Regions from separate parts of the Hydrogenophaga sp. RWCD_12 genome, predicted to be linked through region 2. Evidence: predicted binding sites of a transcription regulator. Region 2 holds the regulator's gene; each other region holds the start of a gene.
The links. Region 2 encodes LexA, which represses DNA repair genes until DNA is damaged. Its sites were predicted from a motif close to ACTGTATNNNNATACAGT; they were not measured.
Positions count from the first base shown of each region.

Region 1: ACLIJ1_RS05960 (LexA family protein) is a predicted target of LexA. The motif match lies at 3,539-3,556, and genes of this name have one in related genera.
Region 3: ACLIJ1_RS03345 (DNA topoisomerase IV subunit B) is a predicted target of LexA. The motif match lies at 1,374-1,391, and genes of this name have one in related genera.
Region 4: recA (recombinase RecA) is a predicted target of LexA. The motif match lies at 2,611-2,628, and genes of this name have one in related genera.

Region 1 is NZ_JBKIXC010000001.1:1,258,503-1,264,361, forward strand. Features, by position in the region: gene ACLIJ1_RS05945 (hypothetical protein) at 1-374, opposite strand, end outside; gene ACLIJ1_RS05950 (hypothetical protein) at 553-2,463, opposite strand; gene ACLIJ1_RS05955 (SOS response-associated peptidase) at 2,811-3,467, opposite strand; gene ACLIJ1_RS05960 (LexA family protein) at 3,629-4,033, shown strand; gene ACLIJ1_RS05965 (Y-family DNA polymerase) at 4,074-5,378, shown strand; gene ACLIJ1_RS05970 (lytic transglycosylase domain-containing protein) at 5,788-5,859, shown strand, end outside.
Region 2 is NZ_JBKIXC010000001.1:1,080,896-1,086,754, reverse strand. Features, by position in the region: gene lpxK (tetraacyldisaccharide 4'-kinase) at 1-225, shown strand, start outside; gene ACLIJ1_RS05140 (Trm112 family protein) at 206-412, shown strand; gene kdsB (3-deoxy-manno-octulosonate cytidylyltransferase) at 409-1,194, shown strand; gene adk (adenylate kinase) at 1,337-1,993, shown strand; gene ACLIJ1_RS05125 (asparaginase) at 2,059-3,051, opposite strand; gene lexA (transcriptional repressor LexA) at 3,142-3,822, shown strand; gene ACLIJ1_RS05115 (hypothetical protein) at 3,957-4,316, shown strand; gene ACLIJ1_RS05110 (D-2-hydroxyacid dehydrogenase family protein) at 4,408-5,415, shown strand; gene ACLIJ1_RS05105 (FimV family protein) at 5,478-5,859, opposite strand, start outside.
Region 3 is NZ_JBKIXC010000001.1:697,918-703,776, forward strand. Features, by position in the region: gene ACLIJ1_RS03335 (hypothetical protein) at 1-14, opposite strand, end outside; gene ACLIJ1_RS03340 (MFS transporter) at 11-1,255, opposite strand; gene ACLIJ1_RS03345 (DNA topoisomerase IV subunit B) at 1,422-3,389, shown strand; gene ACLIJ1_RS03350 (lytic transglycosylase domain-containing protein) at 3,389-4,129, shown strand; gene parC (DNA topoisomerase IV subunit A) at 4,193-5,859, shown strand, end outside.
Region 4 is NZ_JBKIXC010000006.1:38,235-44,093, reverse strand. Features, by position in the region: gene argC (N-acetyl-gamma-glutamyl-phosphate reductase) at 78-1,001, shown strand; gene recX (recombination regulator RecX) at 1,012-1,461, opposite strand; gene recA (recombinase RecA) at 1,470-2,567, opposite strand; gene ACLIJ1_RS21380 (MarR family transcriptional regulator) at 2,708-3,196, shown strand; gene ACLIJ1_RS21375 (response regulator) at 3,241-3,909, shown strand; gene ACLIJ1_RS21370 (sensor histidine kinase N-terminal domain-containing protein) at 3,928-5,397, shown strand; gene ACLIJ1_RS21365 (glutathione S-transferase family protein) at 5,519-5,859, opposite strand, start outside.

The DNA.
Region 1 (5,859 bases), 180 kb from region 2:
TCGAGCATCGCCGCCTGTGTCTCAGCGTCGGTAGCCTCTGCCCTCATGGCGGCAAGTCGAAGAGTCTGAGTCAAGACGCTCAACAAGACCTTCTGGGTGTTCTGTCCAGAAGTGTCGTCTTTCAGGGCACTCACAGATGCGTCTAGCAGCGCTTGAAGCTCAAGACTCAGGAGATCGTTTTTAGGAAGTAATGTGGGTTCGGCGACTGAATGCTCAGCGACCGTGCCAGCGGCGGGCAACGGCTCGACAACCGGCTCAGACGATTCCATATCATGGAATTCTGTGGCGTTGTCAAGTTCATCAAGCGCTTGACCTCTCCTCGCCATCTGCTCGCGGACAAGCAGCGCGATACGACGAACTCCGAAGTTCTGCAAGATCGGTGCTGCTTGAGTGCTTGGCTCCGAAACACGAACTTTGTTCGCTGCGTCAAGGCTACTTCCGGTGGCTTCCGCGAACGCAACTATGCGCGCTGAAGCGCTTTGCTCGTGAGTAGAGCACTCCTCACGGAGTAATGCATTACTTGCCATATTTTTACATGTTGGTCTGGCAACGCTACGACACCACTGCTTCACGCAGGAGCATGTCGGTCATTGCCACCGCGACATCCTTTGTATCCACAAACGCGCTTGTGGACGAGGGAGAAACACCAGGAGTGACAGGGAACATTTCTTGCCCCTCTGCGCGAACATAGGCAGCCCAACGACGCCCAGCCATCGCTCGGCACTCCAGCTCAGGCCCCCTTGAACTTGGCACAGGGTATAGGTCCTTATCTTTCCTGAACTCGACTTTTACCACATCGTACGGGAAAACGCAAGCGAGTAAACCAAGCTGACGATTGAGTCCATTCTCTATATCGACAAGTCGCCTGTGTACTTGAGCCTGGTCGCTGGAAATCTTTTCCATGACACGAACATATATACGCGCGACAAAATTCTCATAGAAGGAATTCATATATGAACGAAGATTTTTCTTCATCCGCTCATTTACATCTCTGTAGATGTGATAGTTCTTCGTCCAATACGATTCATACAATCTTATATCATCCTCTTGCTTGATATATGTGTTCGGGTTATGACTTCTTGTTGCATACGCAACCACACCCCAGACTCTGCCGCCGATCTCCACAGGATTCAACATAACCTGCAACTGCAACTTAGTTCCATTGCCTGCCTTTCCTGGTGTTGCCATATAGTCAAACAGGTATTGACAGCAAATGACTCTCAGCAAATCATTCAATTCTTCGGTATTTGGCAACAACTCTTGAATAGTATCTGGCCGACTAACCCCAGGAGAAAAACAACGAGCGATTCCGCCATCATTCGCAAATGGCTGCCTATAAAAGCTAAGCCCATCGAAAACTGGGTCAGCCATGGATCGAACGCCAACCCCAAAATATTCACCCAACAAATCTATTAGTCTTTCCTCCCCAGCCTCACCAGACTCTAACACAGACCAAAAATATTCATCTATCTCCATTGCGAGCTTTTTTACACCACCATCAATTCCAGACAGCTCATCAGCGTATCTATTCCTATAAATACCTTTTTGTTTTTTGAGCCCTGCAAAGAATTTTTTCTTTATTTCTTCTTTTTGAGAATCACATAGCAGAATTCTCAAAGAGTAATCATAGCAGCCGTGTCGCAGCTTATCCCTAGGAAAATCATGGTAGTCCCTGGCAAAAAGCAGAAAGTTAGTAAGGCCGTACTCGCGACTTGTGCTTTCTGAATTTACATCAGTAATGTTTTTCTTAATTTTTTTGAAAACCTTATCCAAAACCCCCCACTTCCGAAGATCTGTATATTCAGACAACCCCATATTACTCAACAAGTTTCTATCGAACTCGGATTTGAATTGATCGAAAAAATTCAATCTTTCATCATCGGATAAATTGATGTTTCTCCCAACTACTTGGTCATCACCATCACTACTGCTTTTGATGTTGGCCCCGGTATTGTCTACCGTCATCAAGATCCGATCAACAAACCCTTGGTAATGTCCATAATTGTCTTTCTTGAATATTTGGCTTAGCTTGTAAGAGCCAACATCCCAAAAATTCATCTTACTAGAAACAGAATCAACCACCAGTAGCTGTTCAAAGTTGTAGCTTTTGTCAGCCTTAAGAACCAAGAGTGCAAAATTATTCTTCTCGAACTCATCGCTCGAATGCCATAATGGGAAATAGTTTCTGGGATCAGCGTTGTCTTTTGCCTTATCAATGATTTCTATATGGCGCCGATGATGGTTCGTTCTAAAATACTCGGAATACCCCCCGCTCTCATCCCTTTTCATCACAACAAAGGTTATCGGTAGCTGAACCAGCATCATTACTCTGTTTAGCACATGAGTAAATGACAGTGTGCGCAGGCTTGGCCCGCTATAAACGGCAGAAAAGATGGATTCAACCCCTAGAGTGATTTGTCTATGCAGCATGGACTCTAGTTTTTTACGAGCAATTTCATTCATTTCCGGCCCCAAAAATTCAAATAAACATGCTGCCCAACAAACAATATTGGAAAGCCAAACACCAGTGCCAGCACGTACTGCCCTTCCCTCAACATCTGTGCCTCCAAGGCGAAGAAGAATAGTGACGCGAGGGCGAACAAGACCCTATGGCCGTCCAATATCCAGGCTCAGAAAATCTCACTTGCGATCCAGAATATGGCAAAAAGCGCATAGCACATGCTTTCGCCACTTATGGTCGCGTTTCTAAAGACAGCTTGCCTAGCTCAAATTACTACTCGTTACAGAGTAGCCGACAAACGAGTGCCAACGGCAACCGGCGGCAACCGCTGCATACCATGTTGCTGCCATCATAAAGTCTTGCACATCCCCACCCGCAATCCCTCCGCAGCAACCGGCACCAAGAACTGCTCACTGCGCTCAGCCGTCGCCACCAGCCACTCGTCATAGACCGACCCCGGCAACACCACAACCATTCGTTTCTCGTCGGTCGGCTTGTGAAACTGGTTCATCAGCGGGTGGGTATCGGCGTTGGTCGTCAGCATGGCGTAGCTGTGCACCCAATCCCCCTGGAGAGACCTCCAGGAAGACCACAATCCTGCAATGCCCATGGGCAGACCGTCTGACCGTTCGATACAAGTGGGAATGGCCTTGCCGTTGCGCCAGTCTGGCTCGTAGATGGCTTGGGCTGGAATGATGCAGTGCTGCGCCCTCTTCCACGCTTCCCGAAAACTCGGTTTGGTGACTACCGTCTCGCTGCGGACGTTGTAGGTACTGCGGCAGATCTTCAGGATGGTCGCCCAGTGGGGCACCAGGCCAAACAGGCCAGGCAATGCTTCCCGATCAGGCACCGCGTCATCCCCTGCGTCTTTTTCCCCGGGGCGGCGGATCAGCAGGCCGGGGTATCCCGGCCAGAGATCGGTTTTGCCTAAGTCGGCCGGTGGCTCCACCTGGAACACCTTTCGCAAGACCTGAGCGTCCCGCACGCCTTCGTAGTGACTGCACATGGTTCCATCCTATGCGCGGACGCGCGCCGGTTTTCTGTAGAGCATTCCCAAGAGGCGGGCTTGGCTTATATACTGTATTTATGTACAGTCTTGTAGAAGATAACCTGTTATCACCCCTGTTCCCTGGTGCAGCATCAGGAATCTGCAGCCCACCGAGGCCCTTGGCCGAATGCGCCCTTCCCGCCTTACAACTTGAATCCCGGATTCGGGCGGGTTTTCCGTCGCCGGCGGAGGATTTCCAGGCCAAACGCATCGACGTGCTCGAACACCTGATCAAGCACCCTCAGGCCACCTACAGCATGACGGTGCGGGGTGAGTCCATGCGTGAGGCGGGCATCTTCGATGGGGATGTGCTGCTGGTGGACAGGGCGATCAAGCCCAGCCACGGCCAGATCGTGGTGGCGGTGGTGGACGGGGACTTCACCTGCAAGCAGCTCTGGCAACGCGGGGGGCGGCTGAAGCTCAAGGCTGCCAACCCGACCTTCGCCGACATCGTGCCTACCGAAGGCCAGACGGTCGAGGTCTGGGGCGTGGTGATCGCGGCGATCAAGCAGTTCAAGCGCTGAAGCAGGCGAATCTGGTTGAGCGTGTTTCATGGCTTCTCCGCTGTATGCCCTGGTCGATGGCAACAACTTCTACGTCTCCTGCGAGCGGGTGTTCCGCCCCAGCCTGAACGGCAAACCGGTGGTGGTGCTCTCCAACAACGACGGTTGTGCAATTGCCCGCAGCAACGAGGCCAAGGCCTTGGGCATTGCCATGGGCGCACCGTGGTTCAAGATCCGACACATGGCCGAATCACACGGCTTGGTGGCCCTGTCGGCCAACTTCCCGCTGTACGGAGATCTGAGCGACCGCATGATGAGCCTGGTGGCCGGACTCGGTCACCGGCAGGAGATCTATTCCATCGACGAGTCGTTTGTGGATCTCTCGGGCATCCGAGGAGATCTGGTCAAGCGCAGCCGGGTGATCCGCGAGCGGGTGTTGCAGTGGGTGGGCATTTCCTGCTGCATCGGAATCGGGCCGACCAAGACCCTGGCCAAGCTGGCCAACCACATCGCCAAGACAGCCGAACGCAAACCCGGCAGCTACCCCGCTGAACTGGCCCAAATCTGTAACCTGGCTGCACTGGAACCAACAGCACGTGATGCGGTGCTGGCGGCTACACCGGTCGAGGAAGTCTGGGGCGTGGGTCGTCGCATTGCGGGGCAGCTCAAAGAGGGTGGCATCCACACGGTGTTGGATCTCGCCCGCATGGACCTGGCCACAGTACGCCAGCGTTGGTCGGTGGTGCTGGAGCGTACGGTGCGTGAGCTGCAGGGCCAGTCCTGTGTGGATCTGCAAGACGCGGCACCAGACAAACAGGAAATCGCCTGCACCCGGTCGTTTGGTCGCCCGGTGACCGCAATGGAAGACCTCAGTGAAGCCGTCAGCGAGTTCGCCAGCCGGGCGGCCGAGAAGCTGCGGCGCCAAGAAGGTCTCGCCAACCAGGTGCTGACCTTTGTGCGGACCAGTCCGTTCCGGTCCGATCCTCAGTACAGCCGGTCCATCGTGGTTCCGTTACGAAGACCCACTGCCGACAGTTCGCTGATCGCCGAAGCGGCCCTGACCGGCCTGCGCTGCATCTACAAGCCGGACTTCCTGTACGCCAAGGCCGGGGTGATGCTGATGGAGCTTCAACCGGCTTCGGTGCACCAGAGTGAATTGTCCCTGGACGAGGAGCCTGGCGAGGGATGGGACAAAGGCAATTTAATGAGCGCACTGGATGGGCTCAACCGACGCTACGGCCGGGGTACGGTGTTGCTGGGCAGTACCGGTTTAGAGGGGGATCGCAGGCGTTGGGCAATGAAACAGGAGCGGCGCACGCCACACTACACAACGCGATGGGAAGACATGCCCGTGGTGCGGACCTGAAGTACTCCCAATGAGGGGCACTGCTGTGCATCAGGCCCAATTTTTCGTAGACGTTTCAAGCGACCTGAATCGATAATGCCTCCGGGTCGGCCTGAACAGTCGGCCCTCCTCCCTGAAAAGTCGTGTGACAGCGACTTTGAATTTGCCCGGCCTTCGCGCCGGGTTTCTTTTTTTAGCGCGCTCAGCACACAAAGACCTCGTACGGTGCGAATGTGCTGGAAAACAGCCCAAATCCAGCACCAGCGCAGGGGGTTTCAAGTCCTACATTGACTTCACGGTGTTCAGAGAAACGGCAAGCACTGCCACCTCACGAACAACGTCGAACCGAGGACTTGACCATGAACCATCCACCTCTCGCCGACACCCTGTGGCGGCATTCCACAAAAGCTTCGTGCTGAGGACCTCCGTCATGGATGCGTCCACATTCATCTCGCTCGTAATGGCCTGTGCACCGCAGGTCCATCTGACCACTGCTCACGCG
Region 2 (5,859 bases):
GCTTTGCCGCGCTCGGCATCCGCCACGGTACTCTGTACCGAGAAGGATGCCGTCAAGCTGTTCAATGTAGTGGCTCGCTGGCCCGCCAGCCAGCGCCCCGCGGTCTGGAGCATTCCGCTGGATCTGCGGATCGAACCCGCATTTTTCGAGGCACTGGACCGCCGGCTGGCCGCCTGCGGGCGCAGTGGCCGACTATCATCCGCCGATGGACACGAAACTGCTTGAACTGCTGGTCTGCCCGGTCACCAAAGGCCCCCTGACCTTCGACCGCGACCACCAGGAACTCCTCTCCCGCAGCGCCCGTCTGGCCTACCCGGTGCGCGACGGCATTCCCATCCTGCTGGAACACGAAGCCCGCACGCTTTCCGACGAAGAGCTGGAGCGCCTGGCCGCCCACACGACCTCGCCATGACCCGCGCAGACGGCCAGCACGACGGCTTCGTCGTGCTCATCCCCGCGCGGATGGGCTCCAGCCGCCTGCCCGACAAGCCACTGGCCGACATCGCGGGTCTCCCCATGGTGGTTCGCGTGGCGCAACAGGCCGAGCGCAGTGGTGCCCGGCAAGTCGTGGTGGCGGCGGACGATGCCCGCATCGTGGCGGCCTGTGCATCGCACGGTATTGCCTGTCTGCTCACACGCGCCGACCACCCATCTGGCAGCGACCGGCTGGCCGAAGCCTGCGATCTGCTTGGGCTCAGCGACGACACGGTGGTGGTAAACGTGCAGGGCGACGAACCCCTGATCGATCCAACCCTGGTCCGGGCCGTGGCGAACGAACTCGTGCAGCGCAACGATTGCGTCATGAGCACTGCGGCGCATGCAATTGCCAGCACCGACGACTTCCTCAACCCCAACGTGGTGAAGCTCGTGCTGGACCGGCGGGGAACCGCCCTGTACTTCAGCCGCGCACCCATTGCCTGGTGGCGCGACGGCATGGCCGACGGCGCGCCGGCCTCGCTGCCGTCGCCGGCACCCTTGCGGCACATCGGCGTGTACGGCTACCGCGCCGGCTTTCTGCGTCGTTTTCCTAAGCTGGAACCTGCCCCGCTGGAACGCACCGAGTCGCTCGAGCAGCTGCGCACCCTGTGGCATGGCGAGCACATCGCAGTCCATGTGAGCGCGCTTGCACCAGGGCCTGGAGTCGACACGCCAGCCGACCTCGAGCGCGTGCGGGCCCTGTTCGTCTCAGTTTGATTCTCTTGCCGCGCCTGTAAGCCAGTGTCGGGGCGGGCCATGCTATCCTCGTTTGAACGCTTCTTTTGCGAGGGGCGCGGGTGCGCTCACGGAGACAAGCGCCCCTTTCGAATCCACTGAAAAACTCTTCACAAGGAAGACGATGAGACTGATCCTGTTGGGCGCTCCGGGCGCGGGCAAAGGCACTCAAGCCACCTTCATCTGCCAGAAGTACGGCATCCCCCAGATCTCCACTGGCGACATGCTGCGTGCAGCAGTCAAAGCTGGTACGCCACTGGGCCTGCAGGCCGATGCGGTCATGAAGTCTGGCGGACTGGTCAGCGACGACCTGATCATCAATCTGGTCAAGGAGCGCATTGCCCAGAGCGACTGTGTCAACGGCTTCCTGTTCGATGGATTCCCCCGCACCATCCCGCAGGCCGATGCCATGAAGGCTGCCGGCGTCAAGTTGGACTATGTGCTGGAAATCGATGTTCCGTTCGACGCCATCATTGAACGCATGAGCGGCCGGCGCTCGCACCCGGCATCTGGTCGCACCTACCACGTCAAGTTCAACCCGCCCAAGGTGGAAGGCAAGGACGACGTGACCGGCGAACCGCTGATCCAGCGCGATGACGACAAGGAAGAGACCGTCAAGAAGCGTCTGGAGGTCTACAGTGCACAGACCCGCCCGCTGGTGGACTACTACAGCAACTGGGCCAAGGCCGATCCGACCGCGGCACCCAAGTACCGCGCGATCAGCGGCACTGGCTCGGTGGACGAAATCACCGCCCGCGCCTTCCAGGCACTGGCCAGCTGATCCGGCGAACCGTACAAAACAAACCCGGCTTCGGCCGGGTTTGTTTTTTTCAGGCCGGACTCCGTTCAGGGCCGACCAGCTGCGTCGGCCAGCAAGCTGAGCGCCAGCGTGATGCGCGCTTTCACGGGCGAGAGTCCCGCCGAATCCGGCATCGGGTTTGACGGATCAGGAATCACCCTGCCACGGGCACAGCGTGTGGCACGCACCACACGTACATTGCGCGCCATCGCTTCATTCAATGCCTGCCCCAGGTCAAGGTGCACGGTACCGTTTCCAGTGGAAGCCACCACGATACCGCGCGGTAGCAGCGACGGATCGGCATCTCCCGCCAGCAGCAAGGCGCGCACCAGCGCACCGTCCGTGTCCGCGTGGCTGGTGACAATCTGCACGCTTGGCAACTCGGTTGCCGCCAGCACCCACTCCAGCAATCCGTTGTCACGTACCTCCGTTGGAGAGGCAGCGGGCGGTCGGTGGAACCAGCGAAGCTGCCCCTCCTCCACACAGGCCAGCGGTCCCGCATCCCCGGAGTCGAAGGCATCGACACGGTAGCTGTGCACCTTGGCCACATGCTGGGCCGCGTGCACCTGCCCGGCGCAGACCACCACCGTGCCGTGCACGTCCGCCTGCCCGGCAACCGTCACGGCATCCAGCAGGTTCTGCGGGCCGTCTGGCACCAGCGCGGTCGCCGGACGCATGGCGCATGTGAACACCACCGGCTTGACCGGTCGCAGCACCGACTGCACGAACCACGCAGTTTCCTCCAGGGTATCGGTGCCATGGGTGACCACCACCCCACTGACATCTTCGCGGGACAGGTGATGGACCAACCGTTCCAGCAGGCGCTTCCAGAGACCGAAATTCATGTCCTTGCTGTCGATCTGCGCGACCTGCTCCACCTCCAGCGGCAAACCTTCCAGCGCCGGTACGCCAGCCAACAGATCCTCCACTCGGACTTGCCCAGCCACATACCCCACGTTGTCGCCCGGACGGCTTGCCTTACCCGCGATGGTTCCGCCGGTACCCAGAATGACCCGAAGTCCCTTGTTGTTGATTGCCACTTGCCAAGTCTCCGAAACTGTTTAAAAATACAGATACTGGATAAGAAAACAGCTTATCCGTTGCCCCGCTCGCCAAACCACGAGGTTGACATGATCGAGTCGTTTCCGCCCAAACTCACGCCCCGCCAGCAACAGATCCTGGAACTGATCCAGAACGCGATTGCGCGCACGGGTGCGCCACCGACACGGGCCGAGATCGCCGCCGAGCTCGGCTTCAAGTCGGCGAACGCCGCCGAAGAGCACTTGCAGGCCCTGGCGCGCAAGGGCGTGATTGAACTCGTCAGCGGCACCTCCCGCGGCATCCGTCTGCGCAGCCACGACCTGCGGGCCATCAATGAGCAAAGGGCCCAGCAGCTTACACTGCCGCTGCCGAGCCTGACCCAGCTGATGCTGCCCCTCATTGGTCGCGTCGCGGCCGGGTCACCGATCCTGGCGCAGGAACACGTGGACCAGACCTACCACGTCGAACGCAGCCTGTTCCAGCGCACACCCGACTACCTGCTGCGCGTGCGCGGCATGTCGATGCGGGACGTCGGAATTCTCGATGGTGACCTGCTGGCCGTACAGGCGGGCAAGGAGGCCAAGAACGGCCAGATCGTGGTCGCTCGCCTGGGCGACGATGTCACGGTCAAACGCTTCATGCGGCGAGATGAACAGATCGAACTGCATGCCGAAAACCCCGACTACAAGACCATCGTCGTGCAAGCCGGCGAACCCTTCGAAATCGAAGGTCTGGCGGTCGGCTTGATCCGAAACAGCTTCCAGATCTGACCCTTCGGGTCGGCGCTGTCCTCGCAGGTGGCGGGCGTTTTGTCCGGCGGCATCCGTGCCACCGTGCACATCCCTGCGGGGTCGGCTTTTCCGTGTCAATCCTGCCTGTGTCCAACCCCTCACTGGAGTTTCACATGGGAATCCGCATCACTTCCACCACCTGGCGTACCCCCCTGCAGCTGATCGACAGCTGGTTGCCCGCGCCGTCGCCGTCTTGCCAGACCCGTCGCACGGCCTCACCCTGGCTGCAACGGTTCGCCAAGGCCGGCTGGCTGGGGCGTAACGCGCAACCTGCAGAAATCGCGCCCCGCTCCTCCATCCCGCTGGTACCCCCGGCCTGTCCCGCCACTGTGCGCGCGGCGCCGGTGCGCATCGTGCGACCACCCAAGACGGTGCGGGGCAACACCAGGCTCGTCATCGCCGGTCGCATGGCCGACGTCTGCGCCGAGCTGGACCGGCTGGCTGCTCTGGAACAGCCCAGCGCGTTGGTCTGACCGTCCTCGTCGCGGAGGAATCCTTCCCGCCCGGGTGGTGCCGGAACCCTGGCAAGGGCCGGCACCCGAGCATGACGGCACAATAGCCGGCATGAACATTGTCATCCTCGACGACTATCAGGACGTGGTCCGCAAACTCGATTGCGCCACGCGCCTGGAACCTTTTCCCGCCAAGGTCTTCACCAATACCGTCAAGGGAGTTGGCCAGTTGTCGATCCGCCTGCGTGATGCGGACGTGCTTGTGCTGATTCGCGAACGCACCCAGATCACGCGCCAACTCGTTGAAAAGCTGCCGCGGCTCAAGCTGATCGCGCAGACCGGCCGTGTCGGCGCGCACATCGACGTCAACGCCTGCACGGAACGCGGCATTGCCGTCGCCGAGGGCAAGAGCTCTCCGGTGTCCACGGCCGAACTGACCTGGGCATTGATCATGGCGTCAATGCGACGGATCCCTCAGTATGTGGCCAGCCTCAAGCATGGCGCCTGGCAGCAATCCGGCCTGAAAGCGTCGTCGATGCCAGCCAATTTCGGGCTGGGCATGGTGTTGCATGGCAAGACACTCGGTCTGTGGAGCTATGGCCGCATCGGCAAACTCGTCGCGGCCTACGGACGCGCTTTTGGAATGCGCGTTCTGGTCTGGGGCAGCGAAGCCAGCCGTCAGCAAGCGGTGAGTGACGGTTACGAACAAGCCAGCAGCCGCGAGGCGCTTTTCGAGCAGTCCGATGTGCTAAGTCTGCACCTGCGCCTAGGCGAAACCAGTGCAGGATGTGTCTCGCTGGAAGACCTGTCACGCATGAAGCCGACGGCCTTGCTGGTCAACACCTCCCGCGCCGAACTCATCGAGGCCGAGGCATTGCTGACCGCTCTCAACCGGGGACGACCTGGCATGGCTGCCGTGGACGTGTTCGAGTCCGAGCCGATCCTTCAGGGCCATGCCCTGCTGCGCCTGGAGAACTGCATCTGCACGCCGCACATTGGCTACGTGGAACTGGACAACTACGAAACCCTGTTCTCCGCCGCTTTTGAGAATGTGGTGAATTTCATCAAGGGCACGCCCACCAACATCGTCAACCCCGGGGCCTTGCAGGTCCGTCGATAGCGAGCCCAAGCACCATGAAAAAGGGCCGGAGTCTCCGGCCCTTTTTCCTGCACGATACGCAATCAACCCGCTTTGCCACCCTTGTTGGAGTCGTCGTCCGGGGGCATGAAGTCGAGCACTTCAAAATCGATCAGATTGCCGACCGGCAGCTCACTTCCGCCAGGACCGGCGAGCGGCGACACCAACTTGGCGGTTTGCTCCACCGGCACCGCCACCTCTGGAAGCGACGCCTCGAACGCCGATGCTTCCTGCAAGGCATCGAGGTCCACATCCAGCCCCAGGCGTGGTGATGCATGCGGAATGTCGTCCTGCGGAACGGTATTGCGCTCGCCAGCGGAGGCAGCAGCGACACCAGCACCCAAAGCACCGCGAGGACCTGCCGCCTTGAGCGGACGGATCGACGTGTGCTGGAAGTCGGAGGAACCCAGGCCGGCGTCACGCTTG
Region 3 (5,859 bases), 380 kb from region 2:
GCGGCTGGTCTCATGCGGCTGCTCCCATGCGCTGCGGGCCACGGGCAATCGCGGACTCGCGCACCGGCAGGTTGACCAGCCCGGCAAACACGCCCAGTGCGATGGCGATGTACCAGACGATGTCGTAGCTGCCGGTGGTGTCGTACAGGTAGCCGCCGAGCCAGACGCCCATGAAGCTGCCGATCTGGTGGCTGAAGAACACGAAGCCGCCCAGCATCGACATGTGCGCGACGCCGAAGATCTGCGCCAGCACCGCATTGGTCGGCGGTACGGTCGAGAGCCAGAGCACGCCCATCACGGCCGAGAAGACGTAGACGCTGGTCGGCGTCAGCGGTGCCCACAGGAACACGACGATGGCGATCGAGCGGGCGAAGTAGATGAAAGCAAGGATATGGCGCTTGGCCATCCGCTGGCCCAGCGACCCGGCCGCGTAGGTACCGAACACGTTGAACAGGCCGATGATGGCCAGCGCATAACTCGCGACCTGGGGCGAGAGGCCGTGGTCCTTCAGATAGCTGGGCATGTGCACGCCGATGAACACCACCTGGAAACCGCAGACGAAGTAGCCCGCCATGAGCAGCTGGAAGCTGCGGTAGCCAAAGGCCTCACGCAGCGCCTGGCCAATGGTCTGATCGCGCTGCGGTACCGCGCCACCGGCAAAGCCCGGTTCGCGCAGGAACAGTGCCAGAGGCATGATCAGCAGCGCCGCGGCGGCCAGGATCAGCAGCGCCTTCTGCCAGCCGAAGCCGCCGATCAGCCAGCCTTCGACCGGCACCATCAGGAACTGGCCGAAGGAGCCTGCGGCTGCGGCCACACCCATGGCCCAGGAACGGCGCTCGGCCGGGATCTGTCGGCCGATCACGCCGTAGACGATGGCATAGGTGCAACCGGCCTGCGCCATGCCGATCAGCAGACCGGCTGTGAGCGTGAACAGCAGCGGGGTCGGCGACAGCGCCATGCCGGCCAGACCCAGTGCGTACACCGCCGCTGCCACCACCAGCACGCGAAAGGCGCCGAAGCGGTCGGCAGCCATGCCGGCGAAGATGCCGAACACGCCCCAGGCCAGGTTCTGGACCGCCAGCGCGAAGGCGAAATTCGCGCGCGTCCAGCCCATGTCCTGCGTGATCGGCTGCAGCCAGAGGCCGAAGCCGTGGCGGATGCCCATCGACAGGGTGACGATGGCGGCGCCGCAGGTCAGGACCTGGACGGCAGACAGGCGCGCGGCTTGGGCCGGTGGATGGGTGGCGGAAGACATCCCGGGACTGTATCGAATCCGGCCTTCCCGCAGGTGTCGCGGGGTGGTCCAAGGGCCGTGAAATTTTCCGCCCCGATTGATGCGGAGCGGGCATCGCCAGCATCGATCGGGCATGACATCTGTATTTGCATACAGCCTTTTTCTGCGGGGGTCTTACAATTTGGCGATGGCTACCCAATCGAACGACTATTCTGAAAGCTCCATCCGCGTCCTCAAGGGACTGGAGCCGGTCAAGCAGCGGCCGGGCATGTACACCCGCACCGACAACCCGCTGCACATCATCCAGGAAGTGCTGGACAACGCCGCTGACGAAGCGCTGGCCGGGTTTGGCAAGAAGATCAAGGTCACGCTGCACACCGACAGTTCGGTCAGCGTGGAAGACGACGGGCGTGGCATTCCCTTCGGCATGCACCCCGAAGAAAAGGCGCCGGTGGTCGAGCTGGTGTTCACCCGCCTGCATGCGGGTGGCAAGTTCGACAAGGGCAAGGGCGGCGCCTACAGCTTCTCCGGCGGTCTGCACGGCGTGGGCGTGAGCGTGACCAATGCGCTGTCGACCCGGCTGGAGGTCACCTGTTTCCGAGACGGCCAGGTGGCGAAGCTGGCGTTTTCGGCCGGAGACGTGGTCGAGCCACTGGTGGTGGGCCCCAAGGGCGAAGGCGACCGCAAGCAGGGCACGACGGTGCGCGCCTGGCCGGATGCGAAGTACTTCGATTCCGCCGTGCTGCCGGTTGGCGAGCTGACGCACCTGCTGCGCAGCAAGGCGGTGCTGATGCCGGGCGTGCAGGTCACGCTGGTCAACGAAAAGACGAAAGACACGCAGTCCTGGCAGTACAAGGGCGGTCTGCGCGATTACCTGCAGCAGACATTGACCACCGATCCGGTGATCCCGCTGTTCGAAGGCGAGGGCTATGCCGATGCCAAGGACGACAGCTTCGCCGACGGCGAAGGCGCGGCCTGGGCCGTGGCCTTCACCGAAGACGGTGCACCGGTGCGCGAGAGCTACGTCAACCTGATCCCCACCAGCGCCGGCGGCACGCACGACAGCGGCCTGCGCGACGGTCTGTTCCAGGCGGTCAAAGCCTTCATCGAGATGCATGCGCTGCTGCCCAAGGGCGTGAAGCTGCTGCCCGAAGACGTGTTCGCCCGCGCCAGCTACGTGCTGAGTGCGAAGGTCTTGGACCCCCAGTTCCAGGGCCAGGTGAAAGAACGCCTGAACTCGCGAGACGCGGTGCGGCTGGTCGGCGGCTTCGTGCGCCCGGCGCTCGAACTCTGGCTCAACCAGCACGTCGACTACGGCAAGAAGCTGGCCGAGCTCGCCATCAAGGCGGCGCAGAGTCGCCAGAAGGCCGGGCAGAAGGTCGAGAAGCGCAAGGGTTCGGGTGTGGCCGTGCTGCCGGGCAAGCTGACCGATTGCGAGAGCCGCGACCTTGCACACAACGAACTCTTCCTGGTCGAGGGCGACTCGGCCGGCGGCAGCGCCAAGATGGGCCGCGACAAGGAAAGCCAGGCCGTGCTTCCGCTGCGCGGCAAGGTGCTCAACACCTGGGAGGTGGAGCGCGATCGCCTGTTCGCCAACACCGAAATCCACGACATTTCGGTCGCCATCGGCGTCGACCCGCACGGTCCGTTGGACACGCCGGACTTGAGTGGCTTGCGCTACGGCAAGGTGTGCATCCTGTCGGACGCCGACGTGGACGGCTCGCACATCCAGGTGCTGCTGCTGACCCTGTTCTTCCGCCACTTCCCCAAGCTGATCGAGGCGGGCCACGTGTATGTGGCGCGGCCGCCACTGTTCCGCGTCGACGTGCCGGCGCGCGGCAAGAAGCCGGCGGCCAAGCAGTACGCGCTGGACGACGGTGAGCTCAATGCCATCCTCGACAAGGCCGAAAAAGACGGCGTGGCGCGCGAGAAATGCCAGATCAGCCGCTTCAAGGGCCTGGGCGAAATGAACGCCGAACAGCTGTGGGACACCACGCTCAACCCGGACACCCGCCGCTTGCTGCAGGTCACGTTGGGCGCCATGGACTTCGCCGCCACTGAGGCGCTGATCACGCGCCTGATGGGAAAAGGCGAAGCGGCCGCGCGCCGCGAACTGATGGAAATCCACGGTGACTCCGTGGAAATCGACGTGTGATGTTGCCCAAGGCTTCCGTTCTTCTCACTCTGGCGGTGCTGGCGTCGACGCTGGCTGCGCCGGCGCGCGCAGAGATCTGGGCCTACCGCGACCGGAACGGCGTCACGCAGTACTCCGACCGTCCGCTGAATGCGCGCTCCGAACTGCTCTACCGCGGCTCGGGCATGGGCGGCCCGATCGCCCGGCCCGGCGCCGGTGCCCGCGCCATGGCCTCGACCCTGTCGGTGACGCAGCTGGAGTTGTCCACCCGCTTTCGCGCGGTGCGGCACCTGATCCGCGAAGCGGCCAGCGAACATGGTCTGGAGTTCGAGTTGCTGCAGGCGGTGATCGCGACCGAGTCGGGATTTGACCCTGGTGCCGTCAGTCCCAAGGGCGCGGTCGGCCTGATGCAGGTCATGCCCGACACGGCCGAACGTTTCGGTGTGCGGCCGGTGGGCAAGCAGAGCGTGAGCGAGCGCCTGACCGACCCGCGCACCAACATCCAGGCTGGCTCGCGCTACCTGGCCTGGCTGATCAACACCTTCGGGGGTGATGTGCGGCTGGCGGTGGCGGCCTACAACGCGGGAGAAGGTGCCGTGCTCAAGGCCGGCCGACAGGTGCCCAACTACCCCGAGACCATCGACTACGTGCGCAAGGTCACCAACCTGCACTACAGCCTCAAGCCGCCGCGCACGGTCAGCCAGGCGCGCTCCGACACCCTTCCCCAGACATTGCCATCCCGGCCCCCGGGCCGGGTGTGACCGCGCCGGCTTCAGCCGGCCCCTCCCGCACCGCTTGCAGCGATCCGATTCGTTTCCGTTTCCATGACCCAAGACCTGATCACTCTCGAACCGCCGACCGAACCCGGTGACGACAACCTCGCCGCCTATGCGCAGCGCGCCTACCTCGAGTACGCGCTGTCCGTCGTCAAGGGCCGGGCGCTGCCCGACGTCTGCGACGGCCAGAAGCCGGTGCAGCGCCGCATCCTGTTTGCCATGGAGCGCATGGGCCTGGGCTTCAGCGGACCCAACAACAACACGGCGGCCAAGCCGGTCAAGAGCGCCCGCGTGGTCGGCGACGTGCTCGGCAAGTACCACCCGCACGGCGACAGCGCGGCCTACGACGCGCTGGTGCGCATGGCGCAAGACTTCTCTCAACGCTACCCGCTGATCGACGGCCAGGGCAACTTCGGGTCGCGCGACGGCGACGGCGCCGCCGCGATGCGTTACACCGAAGCGCGGCTGGCGAAGATCACCAGCCTGCTGCTCGACGAGATCGACCAGGGCACGGTGGACTTCATTCCCACCTACGACGGCTCGTTCGAAGAGCCGAAACAGCTGCCCGCGCGCCTGCCGTTCAACCTGCTCAATGGCGCCAGTGGCATCGCCGTGGGTCTGGCGACCGAGATCCCCAGCCACAACCTGCGCGAAGTGGCCGACGCCTGCGTGGCGCTGGTGAAGAACCCGAAGCTGGGCGACGACGAACTGCTCGCGCTGATCCCCGGCCCGGACTATCCCGGCGGCGGCCAGATCATCAGCCCGGCCGGCGACATCGCCGATGCCTACCGCAGCGGGCGCGGCAGCCTCAAGGTGCGCGCGCGCTGGAAGATCGAAGACCTGGCGCGCGGCCAGTGGCAACTGGTGGTCACCGAGCTGCCGCCCGGCGTGAGCAGCCAGAAGGTGCTCGAAGAGATCGAAGAGATCACCAATCCCAAGGTCAAGGCCGGCAAGAAGGCGCTGACGCAGGAGCAGACCCAGCTCAAGGCCAGCATCCTGCTGGTGCTGGACGGCGTGCGCGACGAGTCGAGCAAGGACGCGCCGGTGCGCCTGGTGTTCGAGCCCAAGAGCAGCCGCATCGAGCAGGCCGAATTGATTACCGCGCTGCTGGCCCACACCAGCCTGGAAACCTCGGCCCCGATCAACCTGACCATGATCGGGCTGGACGGCCGGCCGACGCAGAAGAGCCTGCGTCTGATGATCGAAGAGTGGATCGAGTTCCGCCAGACCACCATCACGCGCCGCACCCGGCACCGCCTGAACAAGGTGCTCGACCGCATCCACATCCTCGAAGGCCGGCAGCTGGTGTTGCTGAACATCGATGAGGTGATCCGCATCATTCGCCACAGCGACGAACCCAAGCCGGCACTGATCGAAGCCTTCCGGCTCAGCGACCGCCAGGCCGAAGACATCCTGGAAATCCGCCTGCGTCAGCTGGCCCGCCTCGAAGCGATCAAGATCGAGCAGGAGCTCAAGGAATTGCGCGAGGAGCAGGGCAAGCTTGAAGACATCCTGGGCAACCCCAGCAGCCTCAAGCGCCTGATGGTCAAGGAGATCGAGCAGGACGCCAAGACCTTTGGTGACCCACGCCGCACGCTGATCCAGGCCGAGAAGAAGGCCGTCGCCGAGATCAAGGTGGTCGACGAGCCGGTCACGGTCGTGATCTCCAGCAAGGGCTGGGTGCGCGCACGCACGGGCCATGGTCACGAGGCCGC
Region 4 (5,859 bases), on a different contig from region 2:
AGGTGAGTGGCCGCTCACATAATGCATAATTATAGGATCCGGTCGCTGAATCCCAACTGACAAAAGAGGACCCCGCCATGGCCAAGATCTTCATCGACGGCGAAGCCGGCACCACGGGCCTGCAGATCCGCGAACGGCTGCAGCAGATGCCCGCCGTCGAATTGCTGAGCATCGCTCCCGAGCGCCGCAAGGACCCCGAAGCCAAGAAGGCCCTGATGGCAGAAGCGGACCTGGTGATCCTGTGTCTGCACGACGATGCGGCGATCGAGTCGGTGGCCATGATCGACAGTCTGCCCGGCCACAAGCCGCGCATCATCGACGCGTCGACCGCCCACCGCTGCAACGACGGCTGGGCCTACGGCTTTCCCGAACTGAGTGCTGGCCAGCGCGAGGCTGTGCAAAAGGCCGACCGCGTCGCCAATCCAGGGTGTTACGCCACCGGTGCCATCGCAATCCTGCGCCCGCTGGTGGACGCCGGCCTGCTGCCCAAGGACTTCCCGATGTCGCTGCCTTCGGTCAGCGGCTACTCGGGCGGCGGCCGCAGCATGATCGAGGCATATGAAGCCGGCACCGCACCGCTGCACGAAGCCTACGCGCTGGGTCTGGCGCACAAGCACATTCCCGAAATCCAGCGCTACACCGGCCTGGCCCGCCGTCCCGTCTTCATCCCGGCCGTGGGCAATTTCCGCCAGGGCATGCTGGTGCAGTTGCCGCTGCATCTGGACGAATTGCCGGGAAGCCCCAAGGCCAGCGAGCTGCACGATGCGCTGGTGGCGCACTACGCGGCCAGCGTCGCTGCTGGCGGCTGGGTCAGTGTGTTGCCGGCGACCGCCGACGGCAAGCTGGATGCCACCGCGCTGAACGACACCAACAAGCTGGAGTTGCGCGTGTTCGCCAATGAAGCACACCGCCAAGCCGTCGTGATCGCGCGTCTGGACAACCTGGGCAAGGGCGCCAGCGGCGCCGCCGTGCAGAACCTGCAGCTCATGCTGGGGGTTTAACCCCACCGACTCAGTCGTCCTCGTTCCCGGCCACGACGCGCCGAATCGCTTCGGCGCCAAAGCCGCGCGAAGCGAGAAAGCGCATCTGCCTGGCGCGCCCTGCCGGGTCGGCGGCCGGCTCGCCAAACTTCTTGCGCCAGACCTCGCGGGCACGCTGCAACTCGGTACCGCGCAGACTCTCCAGCGCGTCCGCCATGCAGTCGAGGCTGATGCCCTTGGCCTGCAGTTCCTGCTTGACACGGCTGGCGCCCAGCCGGGCGCCGCGGCGGTGGATCACCGACTCGACCACCCGCCGGTCGCTGATGAACCCCTTGGCCTGCAATTCGTCGAGAGCGCGCTGCAGTTCGCCAGGCTCCTCTTCGTGGGGCGCCAGCTTCTTCTCCAGCTCGGCGCGGGAGTGCTCCCGCCCGGCCAGCAGCCGCAGCGCGCGACCCTTGAGCGAGATCTTGTCGAACCCCACCGCCGGGCTTATTCAGCGGCCTCGGCTTCGGCGGCGGCCTTGGCCTTCTTGCCCTTGGCGGCCGGTGCAGCGGCTTCCTGGGCCGACGCGTCGACCGGCAGCAGCGGGACACCCAGCTCGTCGCGCACCTTGTTCTCGATCTCGACGCGCAACTCGGGGTTCTCCTTGAGGAACTCGCGCGCGTTGTCGCGGCCCTGGCCGATCTTCTCGCCGTTGTAGGCGTACCAGGCGCCCGACTTCTCGATCACCCGGTGCACCACACCCAGGTCCAGGATCTCGCCTTCGCGGCTGATGCCTTCACCGAACAGGATGTCGAACTCGGCCGTCTTGAACGGCGGCGCCACCTTGTTCTTCACCACCTTGACCTTGGTTTCGTTGCCGATCGCCTCCTCGCCCTTCTTGATGGTGCCGGTGCGGCGGATGTCCAGACGGACCGAGGCATAGAACTTCAGCGCATTGCCGCCGGTCGTGGTTTCGGGGCTGCCGAACATCACGCCGATCTTCATGCGGATCTGGTTGATGAAGATGACTGTGCAGTTGGTCTTCTTGATGGTCGCGGTGAGCTTGCGCAGGGCCTGGCTCATCAGGCGGGCCTGCAGGCCGGGCAGCGAGTCGCCCATTTCGCCCTCGATTTCCGCCTTGGGCGTGAGCGCCGCCACCGAGTCCACGACCACCAGGTCGACCGCGCCGGAGCGCACCAGCGAGTCCACGATCTCCAGCGCCTGCTCACCGGTGTCGGGCTGGCTGATCAGCAGCTCCTGCAGGTTCACGCCCAGTTTCTGCGCGTAGGCGGTGTCCAGCGCGTGTTCGGCGTCGACGAAGGCACAGGTGCCGGCCAGGCGCTGCATCTCGGCGATGACCTGCAGCGTCAGCGTGGTCTTGCCCGAGGACTCCGGACCGTAGATCTCGATCACCCGGCCGCGCGGCAGGCCGCCGACGCCCAGCGCGATGTCCAGCCCCAGCGAGCCGGTGGAGACGACCTGGATGTCTTCGATGACCTCGCCTTCGCCCAGCCGCATGATCGTGCCCTTGCCGAACTGCTTTTCGATCTGGGCGAGGGCGGCCTGCAGGGCCTTGGCTTTTTCGGTGTTGACGACTGCGTCCATGTTGGGTGCTCCTGAGTGTGAAAGTGGGTACTGGCTTTCAGTCTGTGGATTTATGTACAGGCTGGATGCTTGAACAGGAGTTTATCGTCGGATTGATTTCATACAAGCCAAAATATGGTCAGTTTGCCTTACCATTTGGCATGACCGAACCATCGCCCTCCGCCACCGCCGACGACCGCTGGCGCGCCACCCATCTCGGGCGCGTTCTGGGCCAGGCGCTGCGCCGCTTCGACGAGCGCGTGCTGTTCCTGATGGCACACGACGCCAATGTGCCGCTGGCGCTGTCCAACCTGGCGGCGCGCGAGCAGATCGGCGCGGCCCACATCCACATCACGCGCCACCTCGCCGTCAAAGGCTCGCGCCTGACCGACCTGGCGGCCAGCGCGGGCATGAGCAAGCAGGCGATGGGCGAACTCGTGACGCAGTGCGAAGCCTGGGACCTGGTGCGGCGAGAGCCCGATCCGCTGGATGCGCGGGCGCGCCGTATCGTGTTCACCGACAACGGCCTGCTGTGGCTGGAGGCGTTCCGGCTGGCGGTGGCACGGGCGGAATCGGAGTTCCGCGGCCTGGTCGGGGATGACGTTGCCACCGTCGTGGCGCTGGGCCTGGAAGCGTATGCTTCAAGATGAGACGCGCCACCTACAATGAACCAAGAACACGCTAGGAGACAAGCATGCGCATCCTGATTGCCGAAGACGACCAGGTCCTCGCCGATGGCCTGTTGCGCAGTCTGCGGGCGGCCGGCGCCGCGGTCGACCATGTGGCCACCGGCAGCGAAGCCGACGCGGCCCTGATGACCAACAACGAGTTCGACCTGCTGATCCTCGACCTGGGCCTGCCCAAGCTGCACGGGCTGGAGGTGCTCAAGCGTCTGCGTTCGCGCGGCTCCACACTGCCGGTGCTGATCCTGACCGCCGCCGACAGCATCGAAGAGCGCGTCAAGGGCCTGGACTACGGCGCCGACGACTACATGGCCAAGCCGTTCTCGCTGCAGGAACTCGAAGCGCGCGTGCGCGCCCTGACCCGCCGCGGCATGGGCGGCGCCAGTTCCACCATCAAGCATGGCCCGCTGGTCTACGACCAGGCCGGCCGCGTGGCCACCATCGACGGCAAGATGGTCGAACTCTCGGCGCGCGAACTGGGCCTGCTCGAAGTGCTGCTGCAGCGCGCCGGACGGCTGGTCAGCAAAGACCAGCTGGTCGAGCGGCTGTGCGAGTGGGGCGAAGAGGTGAGCAACAACGCCATCGAGGTCTACATCCACCGCCTGCGCAAGAAGATCGAGAAGGGGCCGATCCGCATCGCCACCGTGCGCGGCCTGGGCTACTGCCTCGAAAAGATCTGAGGCCCCTCCGCCACCGACATGGCCGACGAGAAGCACGACAGCGAGCGCATCACCTTCGGCCTGTTCCAGCGCGAACAGCGCAGCCTGTTCGGCGAGATCCTGGACTGGATGCTCACGCCACTGCTGCTGCTGTGGCCGCTGTCGCTGGCCCTGACCTGGTTCGTCGCGCAGGGCATCGCCAGCAAGCCGTTTGACCGCGCACTGGAGTTCAACCTCCAGGCCCTGACCCAGTTCGTCGTCACCAAGGACGACAAGGTCAGTTTCAATCTCACACCACAGGCGCGCGACCTGCTGCGCGCCGACGACAGCGATCTGGTGTTCTACCAGCTGATGGACCCGCGCCAGGGCGTGCTCAGCGGCGAACCCGAGTTCCCCACCCCCTCGGACAGCGACGTGCCGACCGCTGGCCGCGTCATGCTGCGCGACGATGTCGTGCACGGTGATGCGGTGCGCGTGGCCTATACCTGGCTGGAGCGGCACCGCGACCCGAGCCATCTGGTGCTGATGCAGGTGGCCGAGACCAAGGGCAAGCGCTCGACGCTGGCGACCGAAATCATCAAGGGCGTGATGGTGCCGCAGTTCGTCATCCTGCCGCTGGCGGTGCTGCTGGTCTGGCTGGCGCTGGTGCGCGGCATCCGGCCGCTGTCGGAACTGGAGCAGAAGATCCGCGCCCGCAAGCCCGACGACCTGAGTCCGATCGAGGAATCGTTCATTCCGCAGGAGGTGGCGCCGCTGGTGTCTTCGATCAACGACCTGCTCACGCGGCTGAAGGTGTCGCTGACGACGCAGAAGCGCTTCCTGGCCGACGCGGCGCACCAGCTCAAGACCCCGCTGGCGGGACTGCGCATGCAGGCCGAACTCGCACAGCGCGAGTCGAACCCGCAGGACATCCGCAGTTCGCTGCAGCAGATCGCACGATCGAGCAAGCGTGCCACCCACACCGTCAACCAGCTGCTGGCGCTGGCCCGCGCCGAAACCACGGGCCGTGCCTTGCCGACCGCTCAGATCGATCTGGCGCAGCTGGTGACCGGGGTGGTACGGGACTCGGTGCCGAGGGCACTCGAACACGGCACCGACCTGGGTTACGAAGGCCCGGACGAGATGCCGGCCATCTGCCTGATGGACGGCAACCCGACGCTGCTGCAGGAGATGACGCGCAACCTGGTCGACAACGCGATCAACTACAGCGGACAGGGTGGTGTGGTGACGGCCCGGGTGCTGTTCGACCGTTTCAGTGGCGTGCAGATCCTCCAGGTCGAAGACAACGGCCCGGGCATCCCCGAGAACGAGCGCGAGTTGGTGCTGCAGCCGTTCTACCGTGCGCTGGGCACCAACGTCGACGGCTCAGGTCTGGGACTGGCGATCGTGCACGAGATCGCCCAGCAGCACGGGGCGGTGGTGATGATGGAAGATGCCCACCCGGAGAGCCCGCGGCGCGGCCTGCAGGTGTCGATCCGCTTCGCCCCGCGCCGGCCCACCAACGAATAGATCCTGCCCCCACGCTGCGCCGCTGCGCGGCTCGCTGCCCCCGAAGGGGCTGGGCCTGCCTTGGGAGCGGCCCGGCGGCTGGCCCGTTGCCCCCGGCGCTCTGCCGCGGCGCGGGTCGCGCTCAGGCGGACGGCTGGTAAACGTTGAGTTGCAGGCGTTCGCGTTCGATGACGCGGGCCACCGCCGGCAGGGCGGCAAAGCGCTGAGCCAGGTCCCAGGTCGCGGGCATCGAGGTCGGGTCGACACCGGCAATACCGCCCCAGCGCAGCAGCGTCAGGGCGTAGGCGTCCAGCACGGTCGGCTGGTCTCCACACAGCCAGGGGGCGGCCTTCTCCGCCATCGCTTCGATCTCACCCAGCAGACCGCGGTAGCTGCTCGCGGCGAACGCGCGAATGGCCTTCTGTGCGGCCTCGTCGTCCGTGAACTTCTGCGGCATGAACACGTGCGTGAAGGTCGGGTGCA